One region of the Pseudoalteromonas sp. S1650 genome, then DNA from elsewhere that is predicted to be linked to it. Evidence: predicted binding sites of a transcription regulator. Region 1 holds the regulator's gene; each other region holds the start of a gene.
What was found. Region 1 encodes sigma-54, which starts transcription at its own class of promoters, with help from an activator protein. Its sites were predicted from a motif close to GTTGGCACGNNNNTNGNNT; they were not measured.
Positions count from the first base shown of each region.

Region 2: the regulator sigma-54 is predicted to act here: its motif matches at 1,630-1,648, upstream of CWB80_RS09220 (BON domain-containing protein).
Region 3: the regulator sigma-54 is predicted to act here: its motif matches at 1,644-1,662, upstream of CWB80_RS21370 (flagellar basal body rod protein FlgF).

Region 1 covers NZ_PNDF01000115.1:14,449-17,730, forward strand. Annotated here, with positions in the region: gene lptB (LPS export ABC transporter ATP-binding protein) at 1-591, shown strand, start outside; gene CWB80_RS21600 (RNA polymerase factor sigma-54) at 698-2,194, shown strand; gene hpf (ribosome hibernation promoting factor) at 2,221-2,508, shown strand; gene ptsN (PTS IIA-like nitrogen regulatory protein PtsN) at 2,512-2,964, shown strand; gene rapZ (RNase adapter RapZ) at 2,965-3,282, shown strand, end outside.
Region 2 covers NZ_PNDF01000023.1:318,399-321,680, forward strand. Annotated here, with positions in the region: gene CWB80_RS09200 (methyl-accepting chemotaxis protein) at 1-363, shown strand, start outside; gene CWB80_RS09205 (hypothetical protein) at 348-557, opposite strand; gene CWB80_RS09210 (hypothetical protein) at 608-790, opposite strand; gene CWB80_RS09215 (YqaE/Pmp3 family membrane protein) at 812-970, opposite strand; gene CWB80_RS09220 (BON domain-containing protein) at 1,028-1,594, opposite strand; gene CWB80_RS09225 (LiaF domain-containing protein) at 1,925-2,584, shown strand; gene CWB80_RS09230 (VOC family protein) at 2,891-3,282, opposite strand, start outside.
Region 3 covers NZ_PNDF01000109.1:8,872-12,153, reverse strand. Annotated here, with positions in the region: gene flgH (flagellar basal body L-ring protein FlgH) at 1-19, opposite strand, end outside; gene flgG (flagellar basal-body rod protein FlgG) at 35-823, opposite strand; gene CWB80_RS21370 (flagellar basal body rod protein FlgF) at 845-1,609, opposite strand; gene flgE (flagellar hook protein FlgE) at 1,770-3,137, opposite strand; gene CWB80_RS21360 (flagellar hook assembly protein FlgD) at 3,189-3,282, opposite strand, start outside.

The sequences.
Region 1 (3,282 bases):
TTCTATATGATTGTAGGCCTCGTACCAAGCGACAAAGGAAAAATAAGCATCGATGATAACGATATCACGCTTTTGCCAATGCACAGCCGTGCGCGCTTAGGTATTGGTTATCTACCACAAGAGTCGTCTATTTTTCGAAAATTAACAGTTTACCAAAACTTGATGGCCATATTAGAGACCCGCAAAGATCTTAACAAAACAACGCGCGAAGAGACGCTTAACAACTTATTAGATGAATTTAGCATTCAACATATTCGCGATAGCCAAGGTATGGCACTGTCAGGTGGTGAACGACGCCGCGTTGAAATTGCACGTGCATTAGCCGCTAATCCTAAATTTATCCTTTTAGATGAGCCTTTTGCTGGTGTTGATCCTATTTCGGTGTTAGATATAAAGAAAATTATTGAGCACCTAAAAAATCGTGGTATTGGTGTACTTATTACTGACCATAATGTTCGAGAAACCCTTGATGTTTGTGAAAAAGCCTACATTGTTTCTCATGGGGAGCTAATTGCATCAGGGACACCTGAGCACGTATTAGCTGACCAAACTGTACGTGATGTTTATCTAGGCGAGCAATTCAGGCTGTAACCATTACGCCACCGACTAGAGCATCTGCTAGACTTATACAATGACAATAAATCGATAACAGTGTCTTCACCGTTACCGATAACTTAAAAAGGATTGTTAGGGATACATGAGGCAATCATTACAGCTGCGCATGGGCCAGCAACTTACAATGACTCCACAACTGCAACAAGCCATTCGCTTGTTGCAGCTCAGTACATTGGATCTCCAGCAAGAAATTCAAGAAGCGCTTGATAGTAATCCTCTGCTTGAAGTGGAAGAAGCGGATTACAACGAAGAAAGCATCGGTAAGAATGAGCAAAAAGCGGAGTCTGACGATGTACAAGTCAGCGCGTCTGCCGACGAAGCACCTAGCGAATTCGAGCAAGAAAGCAGTGATGCTCTGAGTAAGGATACGGTTAGCGATGACTTAGCTATGGATGTTACGTGGGATGAGTACATGAGTGCCGCCCCATCAACATCGTCTGGGCCAATGCCTGAAGACGAGTCTATTTACCAAGGTGCTTCAACAGAAACACTGCAAGAATATTTAATGTGGCAACTACAGCTCACACCATTTAGTCCTACCGATGAAGCGATTGCCGTTGCCATCGTTGAAGCTATCGATGACTCAGGTATTTTAACGGTTAGCTGCGAAGATATTGTCGAAAGCTTTAATCAAAATAATGATGAAGAAGAAATCGAACTCGATGAAGTTGAAGCTGTCTTAAAAAGAATACAGTTATTCGATCCAGTTGGTATCGGCGCGCGAAGTTTACAAGAGTGCCTGTGTATACAACTTCGTCAATTCGATGCCAATACGCCATATTTAGCTGAAACTAAAATGGTTTTATCTGAGCATATCGAATTATTAGCAAGTCGCGACTATCGCACTTTAATGAAAAAGACTAAGCTTAAAGAAAACGAGCTTAAAGAAGTGATGACGCTCATTCACAGCTTAAATCCTAAGCCTGCGGATAGCATAGTACGCGAAGAATCTGAGTACGTCATACCCGATGTATCAGTGAAAAAAGTGAAAGGCCGCTGGGTAGTCGAGTTAAACCCAGATTGTATGCCAAAAATTAGAGTGAATAGCCAATATGCAGCGATGTCTCGCTCTGTTAAATCAAGTAGCGACAGCCAATTTATTCGTTCTCACTTACAAGAAGCAAAGTGGTTTATTAAGAGCTTAGAGAGCCGTAACGATACTTTACTAAAAGTGACCAACTGTATCGTGCAACAACAGCAAGCTTTCTTTGAACATGGCCCAGAAGCAATGAAGCCAATGGTGCTAAACGATGTCGCTGAAATGGTCGAAATGCATGAATCGACGATTTCTCGGGTTACAACACAAAAATATATGCATACCCCAAGGGGAATTTTTGAGTTGAAATATTTCTTCTCAAGCCATGTCAGCACCGAAAATGGTGGTGAGTGTTCTTCTACAGCAATTCGCGCTTTAATCAAGAAGTTAGTTGCTGCAGAAAACTCGGTTAAACCATTGAGTGATAGCAAAATTGCAGATATATTGGCTGAGCAAGGAATTAAAGTAGCTAGACGTACAATTGCAAAATATCGTGAGTCTCTAGCAATACCTCCGTCTAATCAGCGTAAAAGTCTGATTTAGACGTTTTACATAGAAGGAAAATGCTTATGCAACTAAATTTAACTGGTCGTCACGTAGAAGTCACTGATTCATTAAGAGACTATGTAAACACTAAGTTCGCAAAACTAGAAAGGCATTTTGATCATATTAATAATGTTCATGTCATTTTAGATGTAGAAAAATTAAGCCAAAAAGCAGAAGCAACTTTACATGTAAACGGAGGCGAGTTGTTCGCTTCTACAGAACATCAAGATATGTACGCAGCAATTGACTCATTGATCGATAAACTTGATCGCCAAGTCATTAAGCATAAAGAGAAATTAGCTCGACATTAAATTATGAAACTTAGTTCACTTACTAATCAGGACTGCAGCAAAGCTGCGGTCCTTTTTAATAGCAAAAAAAGAATTCTTGAGTATATTAGCGAGTTAGCTCACCAGCAGTTTCCTCATTTATCTCAACAAGATATCCTAGATGCTTTTCTGAACAGGGAAAAGTTAGGTAGTACAGGTATCGGCCGAGGAATAGCTATTCCCCACGGTCGAATGAGTGGTGCTGATGAACCTCATGCATTTATTATTGTCAGTGAATCTCCCATCAATTTTGATGCGATAGACAATCGTCCCGTTGATATTTTTGTGGCACTCATCGTACCAGATGGCGATTGCCAGTTGCACTTGAAGACCTTGTCAACAATTGCTGATAGACTTAAAGATAAAGATTTTTGTAAACAGTTGCGAAGTGCTACAAGCGATCAGCAACTATTTCAAGTAATTGCATCAGAGGCATAAATGGAATTAATAATTATCAGCGGTCGCTCAGGCTCGGGGAAATCGGTCGCTTTACGAGTTCTTGAAGACTTAGGCTACTACTGTGTTGATAATATTCCTGTCAACCTACTGCCTTCGCTCGTGCGAAGTGTTTCTGATAATTATGACAAAATTGCCGTCAGTATCGACGTACGTAACTTACCGAAAGAGCAGCAAGAGTTTAATGATATTCTTGAGTACCTGCCAGGTTTTGCAAACCCAACACTATTCTACCTAGATAGTGATGACCAAACCCTAATTAAGCGCTTTTCTGAAACTCGCCGTTTGCATCCATTATCG
Region 2 (3,282 bases), on a different contig from region 1:
GAGTCAACAGATGATATTCGCAATATGATCAGCCGTTTACAGCAAATTGCCCAACAAGCATCAACCATGATGCAGCAAGGTCAAGAGCGTGCTGAAGGCTCAGTTGAGCAAACACAAATTGTATTGCAAGCATTGCAAGATATCGCGCAATCTGTGACAAATGTACAAGATCAAAGTCATCAAATTGCGACTTCGACAGAGCAGCAAACTGTGGTTGCAGAAGATATTAACAATAGCTTGGCAGCGATTAATCACTTAGTGAATAGCACTGCAGATCATGCCCATGAATTGGCGGATGAAGCACGTGATTTGAATGAGTTAGCAGAGTCTCTCAATAAGACAGTAAATCAATTTAAGTTATAAAGATAAATTGCTGAAGTAGTTAAAAACCCGATGTCACCTGAAGATGACATCGGGTTTTTATCGTCAGCCTTCCCTGTTAATCGTGGCGCAACCGCTTTCGCGTGTTCCATAAATTCGTGCCACTGTTGCTTGTTCCATAAAGCAACTCCATTATTGGTCAATCCTTGTTTTGATTGCGTTTGTACTTGTTCCATATAGTCTCCTCCTTACGCTAGCTTCATCCGTTTGGGCTCCAAGCCTAAGCTTAATCCTTGCTGTCATCTCCATTCACCTTATCCATAAAGCGTTGCCATTGTGCGCTACTCCATAACGCCTTGTTACTTCCTTGTTGTCCTTTGTGCTTAGTTACATTATCCATACTGTAAACTCCTTGCGCTTTATCGTCCGTTACTCCTACAGCCCTTCCTTGCTGTGCTCCATTACCCATCCTTGTAGATTAATGCGGTGATTATCGCTTAGCGATGATATACACAGCATGAATCAAACCTGGAATATACCCTAATAGAGTTAAAAGAATATTAATCCAGAACTGCGCACCTAAACCTACCTGTAAAAATACGCCGAGAGGTGGAATTAAAACCGATAAAATAATACGTATTAAATCCATGACTCACTCCTTGAAAAAGATAAGCCCAGCCAAAGCTGGGCTATATAGGGCTTGCTATTATTCAGCAACAATCGTTAATTCATCGATTACTTTGCGAACATCTTCAGCGTTTTCAGCAATGCTTACCGCTAATTGCTTTTCTGCATCAGACTCAACAGTACCTTTTAGTGTTACTACACCGTTGTCGGTATCAACATCGATATCTGTACCACCTACTTCTGAGTTAAATAAATAACGTGTGGTGATTACAGTACTGATTTTTGCATCGGTTAAGTCGCTTTCTGCAGAATCAGCTTTGTCTGATTTCATGTGCTTAGCTTTCATGTTTTTAACAACCGTTAGTTTGTTATCAACAGAGCTAACACCGTCTAGGCTAAGAACTAACTCTTCAGCAAGCTCTTTATCTAATTCGCTATCAACTTTACCTGTAAGTACAACCTTGCCATTCGTTACATCAGTGTTGATGTCAAAGTTGTTAAGGTTTGTGTTCATAAGAAGCACAGTTTCCGCCTTACCATCAATCCAAGCATCTTTACTTTCATTTTCCCAGCTGCTTGCCTGAGCTGACATGCTAGTTGCACCAATTACTAAAGCCGCAATCATAGATTTGTTAAAAGTGTTCATAATCTTTCTCCTTTTGATTAAAGACAGTTTAAGTAATGCGACTATGATGCCAACTATTTACCCCTTAAATTTCAGCAAGTTAAATACCTATTCAGCGGTGATTTATATTCATTTCGGTAAAGATTTACAAGCTGCTCGGTAAGATGTTCACAATGTTGCAAAAATAACCATTTAGTTGCTGATTTTATTAATCTGTGGTTAATTTAACGAAATTGCTTATTCGTCTAAAAAGACAACCTCATGATTTATATAGAAATAAAATCTGGCCTAAGCTTTGCTTTGTAATTAATAACTAAAGAATCACCTTTAAAATCACAACAGGGAACTACCATGGCCGTTAAACTTGAAGACCGCCCAATCGATCAAGTAAGAGAAGAAGTCATTGATCAACTCATTTATAACTACAGTCATGCTGTTATTTCAGCCGAAGCATTTGAACGCCGCCTAGATCAGGCAATGGAAGCTACCAGCAACGAAGTACTGGTTGAGCTTGTTGCTGATTTAGATCTGAAAGCGGATATTGACTACAAGTCGCAAAAGCATGCGCAATTTAAACCTCACTACAGCCACAGCAGCGACAACGAAAGCCTGCAGCTACGCAGTATTCTGGGCTCAAATGAGCGCAGCGGCCAATGGGTAGTACCAAAAGAAATTCACCTAACAAACTGCTTAGGTTCAATTGAACTCGACTTTAGCGAAGCAATTTTCCAACATCAGCACGTCACCATTTACGTGAACTGTATTTTAGGTAACGATGAAATCTACGTGCCAGAACATGTAAATGTGGTATCTAAATTATTTAGCGTGATTGGTAGTGTAGAGAATAAATCAGTTGCCTTAAACAAAGGCCAAGGCCCAACCATCACTATTGAAGGTAATGTATGGCTAGGCTCAGTCGAGATTTCAGTTAAACGCACCATGAAAGAAAAGTTCATCAGCTTCGCCAACAGCCTAAAAGCCAGTTGGAAAGAGATGAATAAGGTGCAGTAAAGTTGTGAGGTGCGGTTATGCAATGTAAGTCGTCATTTATGGCGACAAGATATTACATACGTTTCATCAATGACGCGCTAAAGCACGACCTACAAGAATGCGCGCGAAATAAATTTCACGCCTACATCAAACGTGGGAACGGCTTTAGCCGTGAATAAAGTAAAGCTGTTCGGCGTTAAAGCGACCCTACACCGTAGGCGTCACGCTTGCTTGGCGCGTCTTGCATACAACGCCATTCCATCAACCTATGCCTGACCCACAAACAACACTGTTCAACTTAAAACTTACAGCTTATGACTTAAAGCTTCACTGGTCATTATTCCTCTCACTCGGGATATCACTGAAATACTCTACAAACTCAACTTCAAACCCTGCGGGGTCGATGAAGTATACATTTTTACGGTAAGGGTTTTCTGGGCCGTGTTTATCAACTTCATAACCAGCCGAAACCAGGCGTTCAACTATGGCATTAATATCGTTTGTCACATAGGCAAAATGAGCAAGGCCTACTTGGTGGCCGGCTAAATCACGGTTTTCAGCTTCACCGTTATCGCTTAATGCAAGATATTGGTAATCATCACCAAAGTGCAGCCACTTGCGCGGTTTGCCCGACCATTTGCTATCGCCTTTACTACGCACACGCCAGTGCGGGAATGCAGCTTTATAAAAGTGCAGCATGGCATCAACATTACTAACAA
Region 3 (3,282 bases), on a different contig from region 1:
CTAAGATAATATTACGCATGCTGCCTCCTACCCATTAAAGCTGTTGATTGATGTAACTAAGCATTTCATCAACCGCTGAAATCACTTTTGAATTCATTTCATAAATTCGTTGTGTTTCGATCAAGTTAACAAGCTCTTCAGTTACATTCACGTTAGAGGTTTCAAGAGATCCTTGAACCACCGTACCTAAACCATCAATACCTGGGTTACCTTGCACAGGTGCGCCACTTACAGCGGTTTCTGTGTATAAGTTTTGTCCCATAGGCTCAAGACCCGATGGATTAATAAAATCACTAATCGTTAGCTGACCAATGACCACGTTGTCTGCTTGCCCTGAAATACGCACTGACACTTCACCGTCTTGTGAAACAGTAATTGATTGCGCATCGTCTGGAACGTTCATTTCAGGCTGTAATGGAAAACCAGCACCAGAAGTTACAATGCGGCCATCTTCGTCAGTGGTGAATTGACCGTTACGCGAATAGGCAATGTTGCCATCTGGTAATTGCACTTCAAAAAAACCTGGTCCTGAAATCATCCAGTCCAATGAATTTTCAGTGGTAAGCATGTTACCTTGTGAAAAGTTCTTTTGGTTGGCAACCACTTTGGCACCCGCACCAAGCATTAAGCCTGATGGCATTTCAGTGTCTTGTGACGAACGGCCACCTGGTTGGTTGATGTTTTGATATAGTAAATCTTCAAATACGGCGCGGCTTTTTTTGTAACCGACCGTGCTGGCATTCGCGAGATTATTTGAGATCACCGAAATATCGGTTTGCTGGGCGTCAAGCCCGGTTTTACTGATCCATAATGCAGGATTCATAACTCTACCCTCTCAGTCATCTTAAACAATGCGTAACAGCTGATCTTGACGCTCATCGAGCTCTTCGGCTGTTTTCATCAATTTAACTTGTAATTCAAATTGGCGTTGATTGCTGATCATGTCGACCATTTCATGCACCGGGTTTACGTTTGACATTTCAAGCGTTCCCGATAGTACTTTCACATTTGGCGAAATATCACAAAAACCACACAGGTCATTGATCAGCATGTCTTCTTTTGGTCGAAATAAACCGTCATTACCTTTTTCAAGCTGAGTGTTATCAGCCTCAATCACTTTTAAGCGATCAACCACTTCTAAAAAGTTAGCTGGTGCACCTTGCGGGCGAACCTGAATGGCACCATCTTCACTAAACTCAACTTTCTCGATAGGTAACGGCAGAATGATTGGACCACCTTCGCCAATTACTTGACGGCCATGGCTGGTGATCAACGCACCATCTGGAGTAATGTTTAATGTGCCTGTTTTGGTGTACGCCTCATTGCCTGATGCATCTTGTACACTCAACCAACCACGGTCACTCATAGCAATATCAAGCTCACGGCCAGTTTCTACATAACCACCTGATTGCATGTTAGATCCTGGGCGTTCTTGCATTGCAAACACCCTAGATGGCAGACCTTCACCGAAGGCTTGCATAGAGCGAGCTTGTGCAAAATCAGCTTTAAAGCCAGTGGTGTTAGCATTAGCAAGGTTGTTGGCCTTGAGTTCAAGACCTCGCAAACTTTGCTTAGCACCCGACATGGCAATGTAGACCATTTTGTCCATAACATTGACTCACTAAAAATACGATAACTAAGAAATGCAATAAAAGTGCCAAAGTAAAATTGACGCTAAAATAGAAGAGAGAAATGAATAATTAGAATGAAAAAAGGCTGCCAATAGAGGGAGCAGCCTTCGTGTCGGATTAAGCTTAGAGCCGTTAAAATTAACGGATCTGTAGAATGTTTTGCTGTAGTGTTGAGTTAACCTCAAGCGCACGTGAATTTGCTTGGAAGTTACGCTGCGCACTAATCAAGTCAACAAGTTCGTTAGTTAGATTAACGTTTGATTGTTCAAGCGCAGATGAGTTAATTGAACCCAAGGTACCTGAACCCGGTTCGCCAGCAATAGGCTCACCTGACGTTAAACTCTTCTTCCAAGAAGTATCACCCACTTGTTGTAAACCCTGTGAGTTCGAAAAGCGTACCATCGCAACTTGACCTAAGAATGAAGTGTCACCATTACTGTATGACGCAACAATTTTACCGTCAGAACCGATATCGATACCTGATAGACGACCTACAGTCGCACCATCTTGTTCAAGTGCTTTTACTTCAAAGTTACTAGCATATTGAGTAGGTACTTTATTCGCTGTTGCCGCTTCATCACGCCAGTTCATCGTTACATCATCAGGGAAACTAGCACCATTAGATAGTAAGTCAGATAAACCTGTCGCAGCGCCTTCGCCATTTGGTAAAGTTAACGGGTTAAATGATGCATCAGTATTTGCAACACCATCCGTGTTAAGTGGTAAACCACTTGAATCAAATTGGAATGTAGTTAGTGGTGTATAAGGCGTTGTTGTTTGCTCTACACCACTTGCATCAAATGGTTTTTCATCAAGTGTTGCATACACTTCCCATTCATTTTCATTACCTGTTGTCGCTGAGTCTGTTTTCACAAAAAAGAACTGTAAAATATGTGGCTCACCTAATGAATCATACACAGTTGTTGATGTTGAACTGTTATATGTAGCACTTGCTTCAGGGTCAAACGGTGTCACTGTTGGCGCAGAGGCACGTGAATCAAGGTTAAATGATGAATAAACATTCGTGGTTGCACGTGGTGAACCTGATGCATCAGGAATTTGTAACGCCGAAGATGTACTTAAGCTAACAGAAGTGGTATCACCGGTTGCTTCATCAACAGGGAAACCTTGTAAGTAGTTACCGCTTGCATCAACAATGAAGTTATCCTGGTTTAATTTAAACGCACCTGCACGAGTATATGTGAAGTCTTGCGCGCCTAAGTCATTCGCCATTGCGAAATAACCTTCACCAGTGATCGCTAAGTCAAGAGAGTTATTTGTGAAAGATAACGAGCCTTGGTGGAATTGCTGTGCCACCATTGTCGTTCTTACACCGTCACCATTTTTTGTTTTACCAGAACTAAATACTGATGATGCGTATACATCAGCGAACTCTGCACGAGACTCTTTAAAGCCCGTAGTATTAACGTTAGCAATGTTATTTGCGGTAACGTCTAAATCTTTTTGCGCGGCTGCTAAGCCTGTTAATGCAATATTGAAGCTCATAACTCACCTCTAACCTATCTCTTAGCCTAAGCTAACCCAAACCTTTTTTACTTATGCGATTTCAGCTATATCAGTTAGCCTAACCGCACCCTCTTTTGTATTTACGATAATGCCGCTTGCGCCATTAATATTGACACTTTCAATA